One region of the Glutamicibacter sp. BW80 genome, then DNA from elsewhere that is predicted to be linked to it. Evidence: riboswitches for the same ligand, from Rfam matches in the RefSeq annotation. Region 1 holds a riboswitch; the other holds the start of a gene.

The links. A riboswitch is a leader RNA that binds a small molecule or an ion and turns the genes downstream of it on or off. The one in region 1 is predicted to bind S-adenosylmethionine.
Region 2: it holds a riboswitch for S-adenosylmethionine, as region 1 does, so the genes downstream of both, CIK76_RS00045 (acyl-CoA dehydrogenase family protein) here and CIK76_RS09360 (ABC transporter ATP-binding protein) in region 1, are expected to answer to the same signal.

What each region holds. Positions count from the first base shown of each region.
Region 1 is NZ_NRGV01000031.1:220,795-232,815, forward strand. It holds gene CIK76_RS09350 (LLM class flavin-dependent oxidoreductase) at 1-966, opposite strand, end outside; gene CIK76_RS09355 (acyl-CoA dehydrogenase) at 1,031-2,365, opposite strand; SAM riboswitch class I at 2,382-2,481, opposite strand; SAM riboswitch class I at 2,747-2,854, shown strand; gene CIK76_RS09360 (ABC transporter ATP-binding protein) at 2,860-3,672, shown strand; gene CIK76_RS09365 (aliphatic sulfonate ABC transporter substrate-binding protein) at 3,735-4,751, shown strand; gene CIK76_RS09370 (ABC transporter permease) at 4,757-5,578, shown strand; gene acs (acetate--CoA ligase) at 5,611-7,575, shown strand; gene CIK76_RS09380 (Fur family transcriptional regulator) at 7,723-8,175, shown strand; gene katG (catalase/peroxidase HPI) at 8,271-10,451, shown strand; gene glpX (class II fructose-bisphosphatase) at 10,607-11,581, opposite strand; gene nhaA (Na+/H+ antiporter NhaA) at 11,667-12,021, opposite strand, start outside.
Region 2 is NZ_NRGV01000001.1:4,791-16,811, forward strand. It holds gene CIK76_RS00030 (LysR substrate-binding domain-containing protein) at 1-281, opposite strand, end outside; gene CIK76_RS00040 (acyl-CoA dehydrogenase family protein) at 772-2,004, opposite strand; gene CIK76_RS00045 (acyl-CoA dehydrogenase family protein) at 2,037-3,263, opposite strand; SAM riboswitch class I at 3,318-3,408, opposite strand; gene CIK76_RS00050 (SdpI family protein) at 3,625-3,999, shown strand; gene CIK76_RS00055 (GntP family permease) at 4,075-5,436, opposite strand; gene CIK76_RS00060 (sugar diacid recognition domain-containing protein) at 5,699-6,760, opposite strand; partial or broken gene CIK76_RS00065 (aldehyde dehydrogenase family protein) at 6,757-7,059, opposite strand; gene CIK76_RS00070 (helix-turn-helix transcriptional regulator) at 7,569-7,871, opposite strand; gene map (type I methionyl aminopeptidase) at 7,936-8,712, shown strand; gene CIK76_RS00080 (hypothetical protein) at 8,720-9,256, opposite strand; gene CIK76_RS19710 (hypothetical protein) at 10,296-10,421, opposite strand; gene CIK76_RS00085 (SDR family oxidoreductase) at 10,727-11,818, opposite strand.

The DNA of each region.
Region 1 (12,021 bases):
GTCGATGCCGGTCCAACCCGAAAGCAATGCCAGCGCGCCGTCGATATCCACGTAGGAGCTGTAGTCCTCGAACTTTGCCTGGGCAAGTTCCGAAGTTTCGGCGGTGATGATGGTCTGCATGGCGAAGATCTTGATGTCGTGGCGGCCACGGCCTGCGGCTTCGGCAGCGTCGCGGATTTTGGCGACCGCTTCTTTGAGCAAATCTCGCGTTGGGCAATTCACGAAGATCGCTTCGGCGTTCGACGCGGCGAATTCGGTGCCGCGCTTGGAGGCGCCGGCCTGGTAGATCACCGGGGTGCGCTGCGTGCTTGGCTCGGTGATGGCGATGCCTGGAACCTTGAAGTACTTGCCCTCGTGATTGATCGGGTGCACCTTGGAATGGTCGGTGTAGACGCCGGATTCCTTGTTGTTCTGCACCGCGTCCTCTTCCCACGAGCCTTCGAGCAGCTTGTAGACCACTTCGAGGTACTCATCGGCGTGGTTGTAGCGCTCGTCGTGCTCCATCTGGTCTTCTTGGCCCATGTTTCGGGCGGCCGACGGCAGGTAGCCGGTGACCACATTCCAGCCCACGCGGCCATTGGTCAGGTGGTCCAGGGTGGCCAGGCGGCGCGCGAAGGCATAAGGGTGCTCATAGGCGGTACCCGCGGTGACGCCGAAGCCGAGGTTCTCGGTGACCGCGGCCATCGCGGAGACGAGCATCATCGGGTCGTTGACCGGCGCCTGTGCACCGCTGCGCAGCGGAGTTTCGTTGGTGCCCTTGTAGACGTCGTAGGTGCCCAGCACGTCGGCGAGGAACAGCCCGTCGAATTTGCCCTTTTCCAGCACCTTGGCCAGGTGGGTCCAGTAGCCCAGGGTGTTGTAGGTCGACGCCTTGTCATCCGGGTGGCGCCAGAGGCCCGGCGACTGGTGCACTACGCAGTTCATATCAAAGGCGTTAAAAAGGATTTCGCGCTTGTTCTCGCTCATTGGTGTGCCCCTATCCATAGAAGAAATCTGGTAAGTCTAAAAATCAGTGTTCGAAGAGTGTTGCCTAGCTGCCGGAGAACCGGTTTGCTCCGGTTACCGTGCCGGTGACGGACAGCCGTTGGGGCTGCACGCCGTTGATCTCGTAGTCCCCCACGATGCGCGCCTTGTAGATCGCCGGATTGTGCGTCGCGATGGTGCGGGCGTTGCGCCAGTGGCGGTCCATATTGCAGCTATTGCGGGTGGAGGATGCACCCAGCGCGTCGAAGAGCTTGCTGGTCGCACCGATGACCAGCGGCTGCACGATCGTCTGGGCGCGGTTGGCCGCCAGTTCGCACACGGCAAAGCGCTCCTCGGCATTCAGGTTCGCATCTGCCATGGCTGATTCGACCTCCAGCACCGCGCCCATGACCACGGACTCCGCGGCGAAGATTTCGGCGGAGACCTCGCCGACGAGCTGCAATACCTGCGGTTCGCGGTGCACCGGAACTCCGGTGCCGGTGCTGAAACTGCGGGTACGCGCCTGCACCGAGGAGCGCAGGTCGTTCAGTGCCGCGCGTCCGATTCCGGCCTGTACCGCCATGAGCACGAGTTGGAAGATCGCGGCTTCCGGATCCGTGGGGTCCTCCGGCATGAAGGTGTCCACCGGAACTTCGTGGAATTCGGTGCTGCCGGTACCGGTGAGCTGTTGGCCGAAACCGTCCCAGTCATCGAGGATTTTCACGCCGCTGTGCTGGGTGGAAACTACCGCGATCTGGCGCCCTGGGAGTTGCGGGTGCGCCACCGCTACGGTGGTCCAGTCGGCGAAGATGGTGCCGGTGCAATAGAACTTCCGCCCGTTGACCAGCCAGCGCGACCCCTCCTCGGTGACCTTGGTGTTGAGCAACCCGAGGGCGTTGCCGCCTTCCTCGGTGTAGGCGTTGCCCACGATCTGCCCGGAGCTGATCCGGGCAACCCATTTGCTGCGGAGCTGCGCATCTTCCAGGCGCACCGCGTTTTCCACGAAGGCAATATGCGCGCGCCATAGCTGGGCCACATGCGAGTCCGCCTCGGCTAATTCGATGAGCAGCCGGAAGACATCGCTCAAGCGTGCCCCGTGGCCGCCGTCGGCGACCGGCAGGCGCAGCGCACCGAAGCGCTCGCGGTTCAGCAAGCCAACCTGTTCAAATGGCAGGATCCGCTGCCGGTCGCGTTCTCTTGCACCCGAGGCGATCTGCGCGAATACCGGACGGAAAATGCCGGCAAGCCGTTCATACTGCTCGTCAGCGCCGGGGCCCGGGGTGATCTTCAGCAGCTGCCGGGTAGGAAGTTCTTGTGGAAGGTCGTCAAGCCCCACCGCGCTACCCGCAATAGACGGGTCGCTGAGCGCATTAAAGTCGCCAGCGGGATCGCCAAATGACATCGGAAGTCCTCAATTCTTTCCATCGGTCCTGGCTGTAGCACCGTCCCGCGCCAATATTTGGTGGGTGGTTGCTGCGACGTCGACGAGCCAGATCTCTCGGTCGCTCTGGATGGTTCGTAATCATTTGTAGCCTGAGGTTTACATCGCCATCAACCCGGTTAGTCACATTTCGTCGTGTGCGGATGGAGATTGAAATGCATCAAGGACAGCACTTGCCTAGCGAGGTCGAACGCAATACCTAGCGTTTAGCGATTTTTCGGCCAAATACGCGATTGATGAAATAAAAATCGAAACATCACGATGATGTGACGCATCTATCGAATATTTTTCATGTTACGAAAGATTTGCATTGAAATCGTTCGAAGGCCTGTAATAGTCGTGTAACCATCCCGAGCGGCTAAGAGATCTGGCTCTGTGACGCCGCAGCAACCACCACACACGGTTAATAAACCAAACGGTGTCCGGTGCTACCGCCAGGAACGATGGAGATGAAAATGACTACAGCCTTTGCCTTGCCCGAGACCGTCCAAAGCGCAACGGCGCTCGACGTGGAGTTCCTCGAGCTATCGCGTACTTTCACCGCCAAGAAGGAAAGCAACACGGTGCTTCGCGACGTGAATCTGCGCCTCGAAGCGGGCCAGATTGTTGCAATTCTCGGCGCAAGCGGTTGCGGCAAATCCACTCTCTTGCGGGCGGCCTCCGGCCTGGACCGCCCCTCCACCGGGTCGGTGGTCATCGGAAGCCGCGCCGTGACGGGGATAGATGAGCGGTGCGCCGTTGCATTCCAGGAACCACGGCTATTGCCTTGGCGCTCGGTCCGAGACAACGTGTCCATCGGCCTTGCGCCGGGAACCGACAAGCAATCCGGGCGCCAGCTGATCGCCGAGCTGCTGGAGCTGACCGGCTTGAGCCACGCAGCAGATCTGCGCCCACGTGAAATTTCCGGGGGCATGGCTCAGCGGGTTTCGCTTGCTCGCGCGTTGGCCCGGCGCCCGGGCGTCCTGCTTCTCGACGAACCCTTTGGTGCGCTCGATGCGCTGACCCGAATGAAAATGCAGGATCTGCTGCTGGCCATCCATAAGTCTTTCCCGACTACCGTGCTGCTGGTGACCCACGACGTCGATGAGGCGCTGACTCTCGCCGACCGCATCGTCGTGCTGGGCCGACCCGAGGGCCAGGCCTCGGCGACTGTGATCGAGGATCGAGTCCTGTCCGCGGCGCACCCGCGCAGCCATACGAGCAGCGAATTCGTCGCCCACCGCACAGCGCTGCTGAGCCTGCTCGGCGTTGATCCGACGAACCACTAGCACTTTCTACCGCACTCATTTGGTCCCGCGGGCCTTCCCTTCGCACAAATCAAGGATTTTCCATGCTCTCGAATCGTTTTTCCCGTCGCGCCGCACTATCCGTAGCAACGCTTGGCATTTCGGCCCTGGTGCTGACCGGATGCGCGGGCGAGAACGCCGCAGCCGACGGCCAGACGCTGTCCATCGACTTCGCCACCTACAATCCGCTGAGCCTGGTCCTGAAAGAAAAGGGGTGGCTGGACGCCGCCGCTAAGGAACAAGGGGTCAGCGTCGAATGGATCCAGTCGGCCGGCTCGAACAAGGCCAACGAGGCGCTGCGCGCCGATGCCGTGGATGTGGGATCCACCGCCGGTTCGGCAGCACTGCTGGCCCGCTCCAACGGCTCACCTATCAAGACCATCTCGCTGTATTCGCAGCCCGAATGGTCCGCCCTAGTGGTGAACGAGGACTCGGATATCAAGTCGGTCAAGGACCTTGAGGGCAAACAGGTCGCGGCCACCAAGGGCACCGACCCCTACTTCTTCTTGCTGCAATCCTTGGCCGAAGCCGGTCTGAGCGATTCGGACATCACCTTGCAGAACGTGCAGCACGCCGATGGGCGCACCGCGCTGGTCAACGGTTCGGTCGATGCCTGGAGCGGCCTGGATCCGATCATGGCCGATGCCGAACAGGACGGCGCGAAGCTGCTCTACCGTAACTTGGACTTCAACACCTATGGCGCGTTGAATGCCCGCGAAGATTTCATCGAGGAAAGCCCCGAACTCGCCCAGCTGGTGGTGGACTCCTACGAGAAGGCTCGCGGATGGGCCGCCGCCAATCCTGGTGAAACGGCGAGCATTCTGGCCGAGGTTGCAGGTCTGGAGGCCCCGGTCGCCACCCAGGTGATCGAGGAACGCTCGAACCTCGACGTGGACACCGTGCCGGGTGAGGATTTCATTTCGGTGCTGCGCAATATCGGACCTACCTTCGTGGCCAACAAGGACGTCTCCACCCAGGACGCAGTCGATCAAGCGCTGGAATCCCTGGTGGATGAGCAGTTCGCTGCCCAGGCCGACGCGACGAAGATCGCCGGGGAATAAGCAACATGTCTTCAGCGAACCAAACCCAGCAAGCCAGCACGCCGGTGCAGGCACGCGAAAGCCTTGGCGCCAGGCTTCTGAAGCTACCGCACTGGCTGCTCGCGCTGATCCTGCCGCTCATCGTCTTGCTCACCTGGCAGGTGGTGACGACCACCGGCATCGTCGCGCCGTGGTCCTTGCCGACTCCGGCGGCCGTGGTGGCCGCGGCCGGCGAACTGCTCGAAGGCGGCGAGCTGGGCAAACATGTGGGCATTTCGACCCAGCGTGTACTGCTCGGATTCTTCTTCGGCTCGCTGCTCGGCCTGCTGTTCGGCGCGCTGGTCGGACTGTCCCGGCTCGCCGACGCACTGCTCGGCCTGAGCATCGGGGCGCTGCGCGCCGTGCCTTCGCTGGCCTGGGTTCCGCTGCTCATCCTGTGGATGAAGATGGGCGAGGACTCCAAGGTCACGCTGGTCATCATCGGCGCATTCTTCCCGGTGTTCACCACCGTTGCCTTGGCCCTGCGCCACGTGGACCGCCAGCTCATCGAAGCCGCGCGCGCGTTCGGACTGAACGGCCTGAAGCTGCTGCGCACCGTGCAGCTTCCCGCGGTGGTTCCCTCGGTCTTCTCCGGGCTTCGCCTCGCCTTGGCCCAGGCCTGGCTGTTCCTGGTCGCCGCCGAACTGCTCGGCGCCTCCATGGGGCTGGGCTATCTGCTCACCGACTCGCAGAACAACGGTCGCATCGACCGGTTGATCCTGACAATTATCCTGCTCGCCGTCTTCGGAAAGATCACCGATGCCCTGCTCTCGGTAGCAGAACGCTGGGCGATCAACCGCTGGACCTAAGCCAACAACTCGAATCACGTTCAAGGACCGCAATGACCACCATCGAATTGGCCAGTACAAATCAGCCCTCCAACGCCGAGGCACGCCAGGAGTTCTGGGACGAGGCGGCGAACCTGCTTGACTGGGACACCCCATGGCACACCACCAGCCAGATCATCCCGGCAGACGCACAAGCCAAGCGCGGCCCGCAGATCTCCTGGTACCTCGGGGGCAAGCTCAACGCCGCGGTGAACTGCGCCGACCGCCATGTGGCCGCCGGCAACGGCGAGAAGGTCGCCCTCTACTTCGAGGGCGAGCCCGGTGACCGCATCGCGGTGACCTACCGGAACCTCCAGGAGCGCGTCAGCCAGGCGGCGAACGCCCTGCAGGAGCTCGGCGTGGCCAAGGGGGACCGCGTGGTCATCTATCTGCCGGTGCTTGTCGAAACCATCGTCATCACCCTGGCCTGCGCACGCATCGGGGCGATCCATTCGCTGGTCTTCGGCGGCTTTTCCGCGGAGGCGTTGAAGTTCCGGGTGGAGGACACCAAGGCCAAGCTGCTGGTCACCACCGACGGCCAGTTCCGCCGCGGCACCTCGGTTCCGGTCAAGGCCAACGCAGATCTTGCGGTATCCGGGGAAAACAGCATCGAAAAGGTTCTGGTGATCCGCCGGACCGGGGATGAGATCCCGTGGACCGCCGGACGCGATGTGTGGTGGCACGAGGCGGTGGAAACTCAGTCCACCGAGCACGCAGCGCAGGCTTTCGATTCAGAGACCCCGCTGTTCATCATGTACACCTCCGGAACCACCGGGCAGCCCAAGGGGCTGGTGCACACCACCGGCGGGTACCTGACCCAGGCCGCGTACAGCCACAATCTCCTGTTCGGCAACCCCGACGAATCCCAACGCGCGAGCGACGTGCACTGGTGCACCGCGGACCTGGCTTGGGTCACCGCGCACACCTACGAGATCTACGGCCCGCTGGCCAACGGCGTCACCCAGGTGATCTACGAGGGCGTGCCCAACGCACCGCACCCGGGCCGCCACTTCGAAATCATCGAACGCTACAAGGTCACCAGCTACTACACCGCGCCGACCCTGGTCCGTTCGCTGATGGGCTGGTTCCCCGAGGGGGTTCCGGCCGGCTATGACCTGTCCTCGGTTCGGGTGGGCGGCACCGTGGGCGAGTCGGTCAACCCCGAGGCGTGGCGCTGGCTGCGCGCTCAGCTGGGGCGCGACACCCCCGGCGGCATCCCGATGGTCGATACCTGGTGGCAGTCCGAGTCCGGCGCAACCGTCCTCTCCCCGCTGCCTACCGACGAGCATTTCAAGCCCGGCTGCGCTTCGCGGGCGCTGCCCGGCGTTTCGGTGGACATCGTGGACGCCTCCGGCGGCCGCGTGGGGCCCAACGAGCAGGGAAATATCGTGATCACCCAGACCGGCCCGTCCATGGCCCGCACGGTCTGGGGAAACCCGGAACGCTACTACACCAGCTACTGGGAGCAGTACGCCGCGCAGGGCTGGTTCCTGGCCGGGGATGGCGCGCGCTTCGATGAGGATGGGGACATCTACATTCTGGGACGCACCGATGACGTGATCAACATTTCCGGACACCGGCTGTCCACCATCGAGATCGAATCCGCACTGGTCACCCACCCAGGTGTGGTCGAGGCGGGAGTCTGCCCGACCCCCGATCAGAAAACCGGGCACGCGGCCACCGCGTTCGTGGTGCCGCTGGATGCCTCGCTGGTCGCGGCGCAACCCGATGCGCAGACGCTCGTCCGCCAGCAGCAGTTCATCGCCGAGCTGCGCGCAACCGTCACCACGCAGATCGGACCGATCGCCAAACCACGCGATATTGTCCTGGTCCCCGATGTGCCCAAGACCCGCTCGGGCAAAATCATGCGCCGCCTGCTGACCCAGCTTTTCGAAGGCACCAGACTAGGGGACACCACCAGCTTGCAAAATGAACCATGCATTGCCCGGCTCAACGAGATCTGCCGCGCTCGTCCCTAGCCGCCACTGGATCTGGCCGACCTTCATCCGCTCTTGCGAAGGTCGGCCAGATTCATTTAACCGATTCTGACCACGAATTTTCAGCGGAGCGAAAAGATACGAGTAATTATCTTGACTCATTCAAAATAAATAGGGCAAGCTAGTACCATGACAACATCCGAGGGAATCGAGAAGGTGCTGCGCGAAGCATCGATGCGGGTCACCCGCCCGCGCGTCGCGGTGCTCGCCGCGGTGACAGCTCATCCCCATGCGGATACCGAAACCATTATCGAGGCAGTGCGCCAAGAGCACCCGCTGGTATCCCACCAGGCGGTCTACGATTCGCTGAAGCTTCTCACCAGCCTTGGACTGCTCCGCCAAATCCAGCCCCACGGTCATATCGCCCGGTACGAAACCCGCGTAGGCGACAACCACCATCATGTGGTGTGCCGCAATTGCGGAACGCTGGCGGACGTGGACTGCGCCGTCGGAGCCGCACCGTGCTTGCATGCCTCGGATCACCACGGTTTCAGCATCGACGAGGCAGAGGTCATCTACTGGGGGCTCTGCCCGGACTGCCAACAAGCCAAGACAGCGCAGCCGGCTACGGGAACTGTCTGAAAAGAAGTACCGCAAGGAACTAATTTTCGTCTCCGCGGGCCAACGGCGCACGGAGACGGAGTACCAAACCAATCCCTTATCGGAAGGAAGACTACATGTCAGAAACGACTGCAGGTCAGTGCCCAGTAGTAGGAGCCGGACGCGTTCACCCTACCCAGGGTCATGCGAATACCGAATGGTGGCCAAATAAGCTCAACCTGAAGATTCTTTCGAAGAACCAGGAAGCCACCAACCCGCTGGATCCCGACTTCGACTACATCGCGGCCTTCGAGGCGCTGGATCTTGCTGCCGTCAAGGCCGATATTGCCGAACTGATGACCAAGTCCTACGACTGGTGGCCAGCTGACTTCGGCCACTACGGTCCGTTCTTCATCCGCATGGCGTGGCACGCGGCGGGCACCTACCGCTCGCATGACGGCCGCGGTGGCGCAGGCGCCGGCCAGCAGCGTTTCGCACCATTGAACTCCTGGCCGGATAACGTGAACCTGGACAAGGCACGTCGCCTGCTATGGCCGGTCAAGAAGAAGTATGGCCAGTCGCTGTCCTGGGCCGACCTGATCGTGCTGACCGGCAATGTGGCCCTTGAAGACATGGGCTTCGAAACCTTCGGTTTCGCCGGCGGCCGCAAGGACGTTTGGGAAGCCGACGACGACATTTACTGGGGTCCGGAGAAGGTCTGGCTGGAGAGCGAACGCTACACCGGCGCACGCAATCTGGAGGCGCCACTGGCAGCAGTCCAGATGGGCCTGATCTACGTGAACCCAGAGGGTCCGGATGGCGTGGCAGATCCATTGGCTTCGGCCATCGATATCCGCGAAACCTTCCGCCGCATGGGCATGGACGACGAGGAAACCGTCGCGTTGATCGCCGGCGGCCACACCTTCGGCAAGACCCACGGCGCCAGCGCCGAATCCCACAAGGGCGGCGATCCGGAATCGGCTCCGCTGGAAATGCAGGGACTGGGCTGGAAGTCGGACTTCGGCACCGGGCACGGCGATGACACCATCGGCTCGGGCTTGGAAGTCACTTGGACCTACCACCCAACCCGCTGGGACAACGAGTTCTTCCACATCCTCTTCGCCTACGAGTGGGAGCTGTTCTACTCCGAGGCCGGCGCGCAGCAGTGGCGCCCGAAGGACGGGGCAGGCGACGACATGGTGCCAATGGCCCACAACGCAGCCGCACGCCGCGAACCACGCATGCTGACCAGTGACCTGGCGCTGCGCTTCGACCCGATCTACGGTCCAATCTCGGAGGACTTCAAGAACAACCAGGAGAAGTTCGCCGATGCCTTCGGCCGTGCCTGGTTCAAGCTGACCCACCGCGACATGGGCCCGAAGTCCCGCTACTTCGGCCCAGAAGTTCCGGCTGAGGACCTCACCTGGCAGGATCCATTGCCGGCAGCTCCGGAGGTCACCCTGGGTGACACCGAGATCGCCGCATTGAAGTCCCTGATCGCCGAATCCGGGCTGTCGGTTCAGCAGCTGGTTTCCACCGCGTGGAAGGCCGCAGCAAGCTTCCGCTCCTCGGACAAGCGTGGCGGCGCCAACGGCGGCCGCATCCGCCTGGAACCACAGGTTTCCTGGACGGTGAACCAGCCTGAGCAGCTCAAGCCGGTCATCGCGGCGCTGGAAAGCATCGTTGCCGAATTCAACGCGACCTCGGCCGTGAAGGCTTCCTTCGCCGACGTTGTGGTTCTGGCCGGCAACGTGGGTGTCGAGCAGGCAGCGCTGGCCGCCGGCCAGCAGCTAAACGTTCCGTTCACTCCGGGGCGCGTTGACGCAACCCAGGAGCAGACCGACGTGGAGCAGTTCGCCTGGCTGGAGCCGGTAGCCGACGGCTTCCGCAACTACGATTCGGGCTTCCTGCAGCTGCCTTCTGAATACCTGCTGCTGGACCGCGCCAACCTGCTGGGCTTGACCGCCCCGGAGGCGACCGTGCTCCTCGGCGGCCTGCGCGTACTGGGCAACAACTGGGACGGCTCGAACACCGGCGTCTTCACCGAAACCCCGGGCGCGCTGACCAACGATTTCTTCGCGAACTTGTTGGAGCTGGGCCTCGAGTGGACCCCGGACGCCGAGGAGAAGACCTACTCGACCACCGACGGCCGCTGGGTTGGCAGCCGCGTTGATCTGGTCTTCGGTTCGAACTCCGAGCTGCGTGCACTGGCCGAGGTCTACGCCGCGGACGATGCCAAGGAGAAGTTCGCCAAGGACTTCGCCGCAGCATGGGCCAAGCTCATGGATGCCGACCGCTTCGAACTGCGCAATAAGTAGTTTCTAGCCTCATGACGATGGCCGCCACCCCTTGCGGGGTGGCGGCCATTGTTCTTAAATGAGCCACGAGGGTACGCATCCAATTCGTTGGTTTGCTGCGCCGCAGCCACGCCATTGCGCATGGCCGGGCCGCCCTCGCTATCGGGGTTTAGCCGCTACGCCCATTTGCTGGTTGAATGCTCCGCATCGATCACGCGGACCGTTCGGGATTTCGAGCGCATCACGATCGATTGCGTGCGGATGGTCCGCGGCCCGGTCCGCAGGCCCTGCAGCAAGTCACCGTCGGTGATGCCTGTGGCCGCGAAATAGCAGTTGTCGCTGCGGACCAAGTCACCGGTGGAATACACCTTGTCCATATCCAGGCCCGCAGCCAGACCGCGTTCGCGCTCTTCGCCGCTGGTTGGATGCATCCGCCCCTGGATCACTCCGCCGAGGGCCTTGACGGCGCACGCGGTGATCACGCCTTCCGGGGAGCCGCCAACGCCCATCAACGCGTCGATGCCGGTTCCTTCACGTACCGCCGCGATCGCCGCCGCCACATCACCGTCGACCAGTGCCTTGGTCCGAGCGCCGGCCGCGTGAATTTCCTGAACCAGATTCTGGTGCCGTTCACGATCGAGTACGCTCACCGTCAACTGGCGAATATCGACCGACTTTGCCTTCGCGATCAACCGCAGGTTTTCCTTCACCGGCAACCGCAAATCCACGTATTCCGCGGCTTCGGGGCCGGTCACTAATTTCTCCATATAGAACACCGAAGAGGCATCGAGCATTGACCCGGCCTCGGCGACGGCCAGCACGGACAGCGCATTTTCAAGGCCCATGGCGGTCAGCCGGGTGCCATCGATCGGGTCGACTGCCACATCGCATTTCGCCCCCTCGCCGGTGCCCACGCGTTCACCGTTGAACAGCATAGGTGCCTGATCTTTTTCACCCTCGCCGATCACCACGGTCCCGTCGAATCGCACCGAGGCAAGCAGCGAACGCATCGCGTCCACGGCCGCCCCATCTGCGCGCAGCTTATCCCCCGCACCCACCCACGGGCCAGAGGCGATAGCCGCCGCTTCGGTGGCCCGCACCAGCTCCAAGGCCAGGTTTCGGTCGGCATGCAGAGAAGAAATATCAGGCATCAGGTCAACTGCTTTCTACTACGCTGGCCCTTGCAGGACCTAATTTTTGAACCACAGGCAGGCTCCCGGGCAATAGCTTTCGAAGCTATGCCGAAGAAGATGAGTCTGCGCGGTACTTCCGGTTACGCACTGCGAGGATCAAGGCGCCGATCACGGCGGCAAGCAGCGAGCCGCACAGCACCCCGATCTTGACATACTGTGCCTCGGCACCATCTGCGCCAAAGGCGAGTTCACCAACCAGCAGCGAGACCGTGAAGCCGATTCCGGCGACGAAGGCCATCCCGAGTACATCCACCCACTTGATCGACCGGTCCAGCGTGATCCCCGGAATCCTCGTGACCAGGAAGGTGGAGGCGGTGATGCCAATGGATTTACCCAGCACCAGGCCGGCAATGATGCCTACGGCCACCGGGCTGAGCAGTGACTCGGCCAGCCCCGAA
Region 2 (12,021 bases), on a different contig from region 1:
GAAAGCTTGGTCTGGCGCTCCACGATCTGGTCCTGCACCTCTTCGGCATGGCGCACCAGCTGCTTGGCATCATGGAGGAAATCCGTACCCACCGCGGTGAGGACCACGCCGCGCGCCCGGCGCCGCACCAGCAGCTGCGATCCAACCACCCGTTCAAGTTCATCCATCGCCTGCGACATGGCGGCCTGCGAAATGTGGCAGGCGCCAGCAGCCGCGGAGATGGACCCGGTTTCGGCGACGGCGACAAAATACTGTATTTGACGCAGGGTGTAGTTGATCACCCACACAGTCTAGCCAGCGGCATCAGACCCGCCGAAGCAGATTCCATAAAGCACGCTGCGCGCAGCCGTTCGAAACAACCTGCTCGGAGCCCCCTTGGAACGGGCGCCTGCGATGGAAATGCCCGTGATCTTCAGGCATGCCTGCCTAGTGACGAGGGCATAGGTTGCCGCAACGCAGTACCTTCAGAAATACGCTGAGAGCCCTCTTCCGGAACGGATCAGCACCGCGCCTCGAGATCTATCTGGTCTTCGGCAAGCATCGGATTGCAGACGGTGACGTCCGCTACGGAATCAGGCAATCGCCGAGACCGGGCGCTGCCTACTATCTGAGGGACACCGCCGACCAAGAATCCCCGGAGCATTATCTGCAGAGAGTTGTTGCCGGCGAGGTGAATCCAGGGGGTGCCGGAGAGCTGCTCGGTCATTGATGCGCTACACGCAGCAGGCCCAGCACTCCAGATGTGTGCTGGGCCTGCAGCATCCGGGGATGCTACTTCGAGGCGCCGATGGCCCAAACCCGCGGCAGCTCGGTGCCGTTAACCGCCAGGTCGCCGATCAGCCGGGCCTTGAACACCCACGGGTTGTGGTTTCCGGCGGTGCGGGCATTGCGCCAGTGCCGGTCCAGGTTCTTCGAAACGCTGGTGGCCGAAGCGGCCAGCGCGTCGAAGGCGTGGGTGATCGCGTTGAGCACCAGAGGTGTTAAGACCACCTGGGCCTGCGCGCTGGCCAGCTCGGCCGCGTCATTGGCCGCCTCGTCTTCCTCCAACGTCACCTCGCCCTCGTGCAGCGCCAACGCGGTTTCATAGGCTCCCTGCAGGGACTGCGACACGCGTTCCACGGTTCCGGCCGCCGCGAACGCAGCCGCTGACACCTCGCCGATGACCTGCAGCAGCTGCGGATCCTCGGCGGCCACGTTGGCGGCGCCATGGCTGAAGGTGCGCTTGCGGGCCTTCAGCTCGGCGGCGAAGTCACGTTCGGCGGCCTTGGCGGACCCCGCCAGCACAACCAGCAGCACCTGCTGGTAGAACGCGGTCTGGTATTTGAAGCGGGTGTCGAAGTCGATCAGGTCCTCTTCGGCGACGACCGCGTCGGTGAAGGTGGAGGTTCCGGTGCCGGTGGTGCGCTGTCCGAAGCCGTCCCAGTCATCGGCCAGCACCACGCCGGGCTGGTGGCGGTTGACCGCGGCGATCACGCGCTTGCCGGTATCGGTGCGTTCGGCGTAGGTATCCAGCCAGTCGGCGAAGATCGAGCCGGTGGAATAGTACTTGGTGCCGTTGACCAGGAACCCTCCTGCGCCATCCGGAGTGACCTTGGTGATCACCTCGCCGACCTTCACGGTGCCGATCTCGGTCCAGGAGTTCCCCACCAGCTCCCCCGCGGCGAAGCGGGCCAGCCATTTGTCGCGGCCCGGCCCCGGAGCGGCGACCAGGCGGTCCTCAACGAAGGCGAAGTGCGCGCGCAAGGCCTGAGCGATGCTGGAGTCCGCGGCGGCCAACTCCACGAGCAATTCGAAGAGCTCGGCCAGGGTGGCCCCTGCCCCGCCGTGGGAGACCGGGACGCGCAATGCGCTGAAGCCGGCGGCGGCCAGCTCGGCCACCTGCTGGTGCGGCAGCTCTCCGCTCCGGTCGCGTTGGGCGGCGCCGTCGGCGATCTTTGCAAAGTGCGGGGCGAAGCGTTCCTTGAGTTGGGCAAGGCGATTGCGCGAGATGGCAAGTGCAGTCATCAGTTCGGTCCAATCCGTGGGTGGGGTGAGGTTTAGGTGTAGAGCGAGAGCGGCTGGGTTTCCCCGCGCAGGAAGTACGCGCCGACCTCGATCTTCTTGTAGTCCACCGGGTCATGCAGCGAGTGGGTGCGCACATTGCGCCAGAACAGATCCAGGCCCACATCATTCTGCGTCGAGGAGGAACCGGTGACCTCGAAGATGCGGTTGGCGACCTCCACGCCGATCTCGGTGGAGACCACCTTGGCTTCGGCGATTTCCACCGCCAGCGCTGCGCGTTCAGGCTGGGTGACATTCCCGGCCTTGGCCAGCAGCGCATCGAACTTGCGGCCGAGCTTCTCGGTCAGGGCGGCCACCGCGGCGGTGCGCGCCTTCAGCTCGCCCACGGTGCGCTGGAAGACGACGTCCTGCGAGTAGGTCTCCGCCTCCGAGAGGAACCAGGCGTTCTTGCGGCCCAGCAGGATCTGCTTGCCGCGGGCCAACGCGCCCTCGGCAATGCCCAGGTAGAAGTTCGCGAAGGCCAGCTGGATCCCGGGGGTGAGCAGGGTGGACACCGGCTCGTCGGTTACCGCCCCGAGCAGATCGGCGGCCTCGATGCGCACGTTGTGGTACTTCAGCGAGTTCGAGGCACTCAAGCGCTGGCCCAGGTAATCCCAGTCATCAACGATTTCCAGTCCTTCCCGGTCGCGCGGGAGGACAAAGGCCAGCACTTCGCCGTGGCGCGTTCCTCCGGAGACCTCGGCGTTCACGACGATCACCTCGCCGACTCCGGAGCCGGTGGAGAAACGCTTGGCACCGTTCAGGCGGAAGCCATCGCCCTCCGCGGTGAGCGTCAGCTGCGGGTCCACCGGATTCACCGAATCGCCCCAGAGCCAGCCGCCGGCCACGGTGCGCTGCCACCACTCGGCCTGGGTTTCGGCCGGAGCGTAGAAGGCGATGCCGGACTGGTTGATGTAGTGGTAGGCCAGCAGCTGGGAGATGGACCCGTCGGCCGCGGCCAGGATGCGGATGGTTTCAAAGGCGGTGGCCCAATGCGCTCCGGCTCCCCCGAATTCGGCCGGAACCAGCAGGTTCAGCAGACCGGCTTCGCGCAGCAGCTGCACCTCGGCGAAGGGCTGCTCGTTTTTGCGGTCGCGCTCCAGCGCATCGGCGGCCAGTGTGGCCGCGACCTGGCCGGCGATCTCGCGCCAGTGGGCGAGCTCGGCCTCGTCTGCGCTCCCGGTGTAGGGAACCCGGGGCAGTTGCGTGCTCAGTGCGGTCATTTTCGTTCTCCCTTAGAGTCTTGCTCCGAAGGAAGCAGAAAGTTGCTTTCTGCTGATCCATCGAACCTGGCGTTAGCACTAGCTGCGGAATGCAGGCTTGCTGCGGCGTCGTCGAGCCAGGTCTCTTAGCCGCTCTGGATGGTTGGTACTTCGAGTGAAACACCGCGGCATGAGCAGATGGAAGAAGGATGTAACTCGGCGGAACAGTCGGTCAGAAGTCGTCATCTTCGAGCTACATGCCTGCCGGATCAGTGGCGGAACGGCCGTCATATGACCCTCGCATGACGAAGTTTGAACTCGGGAACTCAAATGCGACCGCATAGGATGGCTGTTCACGGCAAAACGGCAGAATAGGTTGAAAGTGGATCCAGCAGGCGTCATTGCCTTCATGTTCGGGTTGCTGAGCATAACGTTGGTGGCAGCGTTCCTCGCCCCGATGGCACGGGACCGAAAGCTCGCTCGCAATGCGTCGATCGGCATCAAGACGCGCCACACTTTGGCCAGCGATGGTGCCTGGCTTGCCGGGCATCAGCAGGCTGCGCCCCTAATTGCCGTGGCCTCCTTGGCCGGCTGGGCGGCATTGGCCAGTGCAGCAGTCCTTTGCGTGCTGGGCCAGTTCGGTTTCGCCTTCGCCGCAACCGGGACCGGCTACTTGGCCGCCATCGCGTTGCTGGTGATCTCGACTGCCAAAGCGAATAAAGCCGCGCGGGGCGTCGATGCGGCTGGCCTCGGCTAATCCAGCACTGCTTAAAGAAACGGATCGCGCCATCTGCCGATGGTGCGATCCGTTTCTTTCTTGGAAAGCGTGCTGCTACAGCAGTACGGCTCCGAGAACCAGTACAGTCAGGAATGCCGCGGTGCCCTGGATGGCGGTGGCCACGCTCAAGGTCTTGTAGGCCGTGATGACCGGGATGCGGCTGAGCTGGGAGACCACCCAGAAGTAGGAATCGTTGGCATGCGAGACGACCATCGCGCCGGCGCCAACTGCCAGAACACTGAGCACCATGCCCAGTTCGGAGTCCAGACCGAGGGAACCGAGCATCGGGGCGACCAGCGCCGAGGTGGTCACCATCGACACGGTGGACGAGCCCTGCGCAGATTTCAATGCCGCGGCGATCAGGAATGGCACAGCCAAGCCGAGACCCAGACCGCTGAGCGAATCGGAGAGGATTGTGGTCAGCTCCGAGGCTGCCAGCACAGCACCAAAGGCTGCGCCGGCACCGGTAATGAGCAGGATGGGTGCCGCGGTGCGCACGGCTTCATGCATCTGCTCATTGAAGTCCGCAAGCTTCCTATTGCCGTTCAGGAGCAAGGTCGCGGCGAGCAAACCGAAGATCAGCGCGATCACCGGGGTGCCGATGAAGGACAGCGCTTCCAGCGCGGAGCCTTCGCCGAAGGGATGCGATGGAAGCTTGGCAATCGATGCCGCGCAGATCAAGACCAGCGGAACGAGGATCGGCAGGAAGGCCAAGCCAGGGCTTGGCAGCTTGCCGAAGCTTGCACGCAGCTGCTCGTAATCGAGCTCGGAGATGTCGTTCTCATCCTCGGATGGCAGCGGAGTCCACGTGGACTTGTTGAAGCGGCTGGCATAGAACAGCCCGGCCATGGCCGAGACCACTGCCACCGGCAGGCCGATGGCGATGATCAATCCGAGGTTGTCGGCGATGCCGATGGACTCGGCGGCTGCCAGCGGTCCTGGGGTCGGCGGGACCATGGTGTGGGTGGCATACAGGCCGGTCATCAAGGCAATGGAGGTGGCCAGCGTGGAAACACCGGTGCGCAGGGTGATGGCCTTGCGCAGGGAGTTGAGCACCACGTAGCCCGAGTCGCAGAAGACCGGTATGGAAACGATGTAGCCGATGAGCGACAGCGTCAGGTTGGGGAATCTGGTGCCCAGCACCTTGATCAGCGCATCGGCCATGGAGATCGCGGCCCCGGAACGCTCCAGGATGATGCCGATCATCGTGCCGAAGAGGATTACGAGGCCAATATTGCCCATGGTGCTGCCAAAGGCGGTGGTCACCGTGGAGGCGACCTCGGCGATGGGGATCTTGTAGGCGAAGGCCGCGAGGATGGCCGCGCCGATGAGGGCGAGGAAGGGGCTGATTTTCCAGCGTGCGGTGACCAGCACAATGGCCACCACGAGGATCAGCAGAACGAGGAGTTCATACACGGCGAGTTGGCTCCTTTGCCAATATCTGTGGCCCCCAGCCCGAACCTGCAATGGCGCAGGCGGTCGTTCTGGGTGCGAGTTCCGGCCCGTTGCTGCCGCCCGCTATTCCGCCAGGTCAAGCTGCTCAGGCTTTTCCTGCGAAGGTTGTTTCGGCCGGGAGGACCGGTTCAGCGGGCGCTCAACTTCGAGCATCTTGCCAATACTAGGGACTGCGGACTCAATCACCTATGGGCGCACGCCCATATTCTTATGCCGGAAATTCCTAGAATATGTGTTTCTGGTCTAGGGCGACCGCTGCGTAGATGGCATGCTGCAGCCGCACCGCCTGGCCGGTGTGGCGGATGTCCACCCCGGCGATCAGGGCTACGCGCTCCAGACGCTGCACTAGGGTATTGCGGTGTATGTGCAGTTCGGTTGCGGCCTGGGTCATCGATGCTGCGGCAGTGACGACCAGCAGCGTCTTCGCTTGCTCTTCGCTCAAGTCCCGGGCGGGCCGGGCAATATGGCTCAGGCTCTGCGCCGGTGTGCGCGCGATAGCGGTGGCGATTTCCGGGCTCCAGATCTCCCGGTTTCGTCGCTGGGGTATCAGCGCCGGGAGCGCCACGAGGGCACGGAGGGCTTCGGCTTCGGCCAGCAGGTGTCCGGCGCCTTCTGCCGGGGCGGAGGCAAGATAGCGCTCCGTTGCGCCTTGGTCTTCCTCGAAGGCCGGTTCGTTCGCCAGCCGGATCCGCCAGAACGCACCGGAGAGGTTGATCCAGGAAGTGCGCCGGCCCTCAACGGCCGGCACATCCAGCAATGGATCCTGCGCGCTGCGCGGGATCCATGCCTCCAGTTGCGTTGGTCCGCGCAAGCCGTGCGCTGCCAGGCTCCGGTCAATGGCTTCTGGCTCGGCCCATCCGGCCAGCAACGCGGAGATAATGTCCCGGGCTTCTGTTTCACGGCGGGTACTGCGCGAGTGCTCGCGTTCCTGGGTGAAGAGCAACTGCACGGTCAGTGCAATCAGATCGGCTAGCGGCTCGACCTCATGCGGGGCTCCGGTGACGCCGACGACCCCGCACAGCTGATTATCCAATGTGAGCGGAACGTTGACCCCGGGCTGGGTTCCGGCGCTGCCATCGGCCTGGCTGACGCGGATGATCTGGTTGCGGCGGATCGCCTCGGCGCTGCCCTCGTGATGCGTTCCGATGCGGGCCGCATCGGTGGAAGCAATGATCACCCCGTGGGAATTCATGATATTGACATGGCGGTTAATCGTCGGCGCGATGGTGTCGACGACCTTTTGCGCCAGTGCGCTGCCTAACCGGGGCTGCTCCTGTTCGCTCATGGTTTTATCCTAGCCGTCCGAGGCCTTGGGACCCTTTCCATACCCCAGCCGGACTGCTTGAAACCGCCAGATGGCATGTTCGCGTCCATGCCGGCTCCGGTATTCACGCGGAGATTGCCAGCCTGGATTTTCTTCGCAATCAGCAACGCCTCGGAGATGTCTCGGGTGAAAATGATCGAATTCAGTCCGTAGCCATTGCCGATGGCTTGGCGCAGTACGACCGCGCGGGAATCTTCATCACTGAATTTTGTGTCCGAGAGCTCCGGCCCAATGATCTCTTCTTTTGACACCGACATTTCGGCTTCACATTGTTCAGGACGGTTGGCGGAACGAAGAGCCCTCCGCGCTCACCGGTTCTCCGCAGGTAACCAGTTCGGCACCTTCTGCGAGGCCCGCGGCTATGTACCCGAGCACGCATACATTCAGCACGTCTCATTATCACCGGTGGCAGCTTCAGCATCCAGGTAGTCGATGAAGACCGCCGCTGGGCAAGGAAGCCCTCGCTTAGATCGAACCGGCGGGCACGTGCACCTCATCGGGTTGCCACAGGGCAAGCCACTAGGACTCAATGCCATGCTAGGCATGCCCATGCACCAACGCAGCCTGCACGGGATTTGAAAGGGCCCCTCGAACGCCCGCCAGGGCGCTCCGTACTAAGCGGAACTTCATCAACAAGGTCGGCTGAACTTAGATGATTTGACCGCGCAGGAGATTCCGCTGGAAAAGATCAATGAGGACTACTGGGCACAGGAGAGCGGAGCGATCGCCAGGGGCGTGATCCGCTTCGAAAGCGCAGCATTTCAGCGAACTAGCTCGCAAGCCGCTCGCGCGCCATTCTGCTGGATCGGGCACCGCTGGCGTCCGGCTCTTGGGCAAGCACGGAATTCCATAGTTCATCCAGCGAGAGTCCAAGGACCCCCGCGATGGCGGCAATAGTTGAGAATGCGGGGGTGGCCACTCGCCCGGACTCGATCTTGCGTAGCGTCTCCGGGGAAATTCCCGCGTCAAAGGCAATGTCAACCATGGTCCGCTCGGCTCTTGCCCGGCGCAAGAGGGCGCCGAGGCGCTCGCCGCGTTCGAGTTCTTCAAAAGTGAGGGGCAATCTAACCATAAAACCAATCATAGTACCGGTATAGTATGGACGGTATTGTTATTGGTTTTATGAAGGGCTTCGCATGATCGAGATCCTGAATTCCCACGAAGCTGCCCGGGCTAAGGTCACCGGAGCTCTCGTGGGGCAGATCCTGCAAACCCTGCGGGACCGCAGCGTGGTGGGCACCAACCTTTTGGACATCAACGCTTGGGCCCGCGAGATGATCCTCGGAGCAGGCGCAGAATCCTGCTATGTCGATTACGCACCAGCTTTTGGACGCGGACCATTCGGCCATTACATCTGCACCGCGGTCAACGATGCGGCGCTGCACGGATTACCCCACGACTACGCACTGGCCGACGGTGATTTACTGACCCTGGATCTTGCGATTTCCAAGGAAGGCATCGCCGCTGATGCTGCCATCAGCTTTATCGTGGGGCCGACCCAGGACACCGCAAGCACCCAGCTGATCCAAGCCACGGAACACGCGTTAGCTGCCGGAATTGATGCGGCCCGGCCAGGGGCCAAAATTGGCGATATTTCCTATGCCATCGGCACAGTCTTGCGCGAGGCCGGGTACTCGATCAATACCGAATACGGCGGCCACGGGATCGGCTCGACAATGCATCAGGAACCTCACATTTCGAACAACGGACGGCCCAACCGAGGCTATAAGCTGGTTCCCGGATTAATGCTCGCGCTGGAACCATGGGTTATGACAAACACCGCGAAGCTCATCACCGATCCCGATGGCTGGACCTTGCGAAGCGCAACGGGTTGCCGTACCGCGCATACCGAACACACGGTACTGATCACCGAGGGGGCGCCTCAAGTATTGACCCTGCCGCCCTCCTCCTAGGCCGGGCTTACTCGGCCTCGGCGCGCTCCTTGACGATTGCCTCGGCCACGCTGGCAACATCTGGCGCGAAAGCGTACAGCTTGCCTGCATCTTGGTGCACCCACCAACGTCCACAGAGCGCGGTGCTCTGCAATTCAGCGCCTGCCGGCCACCAGTCGGCTTCGAGGGTTCGGTAGGTCACGAAATCCTCTGGTGCCATGTCCTTGGTCCGCGAATCGGCGGCGTAGCCTTTTTCCAGTTCCTTGGCGCTGGGAACGCCGGTGTTAGCCAGCGGCTCGCATTTGCCGCTTGGAAGTTCACCTGAGTAGTCCATGGTGAAAATTCGCTCGTGCCCGGTGCTGCGTTGCTCCAGGCGGACGTCGGTTCCACCATTGGGAGCCCAGCTGGGAAGCAACCCGGAAGCTACGCCTTCTGCGGAAGTCTTTGCGGTTTTGGAGGCCGACTGCTCATATTTGTCTTCGGTTAGCTGACTGACGTCACATCCGGTCAGCAGCAAAGTGGTCGGAATGGCTAGTGCTATCAAGGGAACAAGGTTTTTCTTCATCACAACACAAGCCTATGAAAGCCTGTGGCGCCACGTCCTCAGCGGACGGGTGTAACTGTGCGTACTCCAAGTCCACCCCTGGCATGAGATCTCTGGACTCGGCGGTGGATAAGCCTCGGACCGAACCACGCCCCCAGTAGCGGAGGACCATGGAGGCCTGCCCCAGGCCGAGGAACCGAGTAGTCGTCGGTTCGCTCACTGCACGGCCCCCGCAAGTAGAGCCGCATCCTGAGTTCCCAGCGCATTGACGATCGGCGGCGTGCGCCACACCCATCCCCTGCATGCAGAGCTGCTGGATGCTGCAGGCACGTGGATCGCAGTTTCGGTGGATTTGTTTTCAACGCAACACTGCGCACCGACTACGGCCAAAGATCAAGGATGCCCTGGATCCTACAGCCATTCTCCCTCGGGCAAGCTAGGAATCTGGCCCGAACATTCCCGTCAGGAACGCGCTATTGTGCCGATGGCGCCGCATAAAGAATTGCGTCGAGTCGAGGCCAAGACTCCTCAGCCCGAGCCACTAACCCGTCTCTTCAATGCATAAATAAAAAATAATGTCCCGCCGAAGGCTTTGCCTTCGGCGGGACAAAATCAAAAAGTACTACATTGCGGGGCTTTAGCCGCCGAGCCCACCGAGAAGGCCGAGAATGATCTCCAAAAGAGTATCGACCAGATCCATGATTCCTCCAGAAAGTGCGATGTGAATAAAAGTCCACGTTATCAACGGGTGTTGATGTAAATAAAACTAACAGTGGACGAGTTTCCTGCGGTGAATATTCTCAATTATTACGAGTTTTATTCTTTGAATATCTAACTAACCTCAGGTAAACATCATAAATCAAATAAATTTCACCGTGTCAATAATACTTAAGTAGGAGCCCAAAAGACTCAGCTTCTCCCTAACCGATTCATGGAAGTGACTCTTGCGAACGTTCTAGTTAAGCCAGTTGATCCATTGGGTTAACAATAACTTTCATGTTCTTGCTCAGCCGATGGAACCTGGAATTCCAGTGAAGTTAAGTACCCAAACCTGCTCCGGCTACAGTTTCGTCATGAACGGGTGGCCTTCGGTGAAATGATCATCGCTCGACTCCATAAACTCGTTCTGATGCTGTGCATCTCGCTCGTCATTGACCATCGCTACGAGAACCTCTTCGTACGTCAAGAGCGCATCGTGCCGAGTTTTAAGTACATCATTCCCAGTTCTGTGCACAAAACTGGGAATGACTCCGCCCTCAGCTCAACCGCCATATTTCTCCGCTGGAGAACTACGCCCCGACGCCGGCCCGCAATCCCGCGAAAATTCCCACCTACGGAGATTCCGCTTTCACCAGACTTTGATCCCCCGCCCAGGCCGGTTAAATGCTTCGATAACAGCGCATTCCCAGCTGCTGCGCCTGTTTATTCTCGACGTGGACGGCTAAGCCGTTGCGGCGACGCTCGTCTCTCTGGCCCAGAGATAGGCACCACTTAGGGGATGAGTTGATCCACGCGATAGCGGTCGAACAGCGCCACGAAAGCATCAAATGTTCGACGATACCCGGTAAAGCCAGCCACCCTGCTCTTCCCCATGTCGGCCACCACTTCTATGTTTCGCCCTAGGTCACCGTCGGTGTGCCACCACGAAGCCATGCGACCCAGCTTTTGTTCCGCCAACCCGTGTTTCAGCGCCAACTCGCTCCACTGCCTTTCCCGGCCGCTCATGGCCTGCTCGAGAGGCCGAGGCGCCTGTTGGTAGCCTTCCCATTCAACTCCAAAGTGCGCGGCGAGCTTCGGCCACATCCAGCGCCACCGAAAGACATCGCCATTGACGATATTAAAGGCCTCATTGGCAGCAGCAGGGGTCGTCGAAGCCCAGAGCATATGCTCTGCAAGCAGACCGGCGTCTGTCATGTCAGTCAGCCCGTTCCATTGCATTTCTGAGCCCGGGAAGACGAACGGTTCTCCCGTTTCCTTGCACAGCGTTGCTTGCGTGGCGAGCGTGAGCCCCATATTCATTGCGTTTCCCACAGCATGCCCAATGACGGTGTGCGCGCGGTGCACGGACCAGGTGAACCCCTGCTCGGCGGCCGCGGCGAACAACTCGTCTTCTTGCGCGTAGTAGAAGTTCCGAACGGGCAGCCGCGGTTCTTCTTCATGGAACGGAGTATCCGGCATCTCGCCGGCGGCGTAGGCTTCGAAAGGGCCAAGGTAGTGCTTTAGCCCCGTCATCAGAGCCACATGGGCAACCGGCTTGTCCCGCAGCGCGGCCAAGAGAACTCGCAACATGCCTGCGTTGACAGTGATGTTCTCTTCCTCAGAGTCCTGCCGCGACCAAGCGGTGAAGAAGACGTGCGTCGGATGTTCAGGAGCGAGAACGGCCGCCACTGATTCAGCCGAAGTCAGGTCCGCGGAAAGCCAGCGCACTCCGTCGCGATCAGCCCCCGGCCTGCGGGACAAGGCAATAACTGACCATCCTGCGGTGGCGAGGGTCTCCACAAGTGCAGATCCTGCGATGCCCGTCGCTCCAACCACGAGCGCTGTGCGTTGTTCACTCTGTACCGATTTGTCATTGATTGCCATACTGGTGCCAAGCTACGATGCAGGCTAGATATTCCCGGCTGTCCGCCCGGTCGCCTGCTCGGAGCAATTCAAAAGATTATTCATCCGCGCGCCCACCCTGAGCGACTCGCTTCTGAAGCTACGCCACTCCCCCAACTCGGCATCTCAGACTCGAAAGATTGGCCTCAAAAACAGCTGAATTTCACGGTTCCTGGCTCCATACA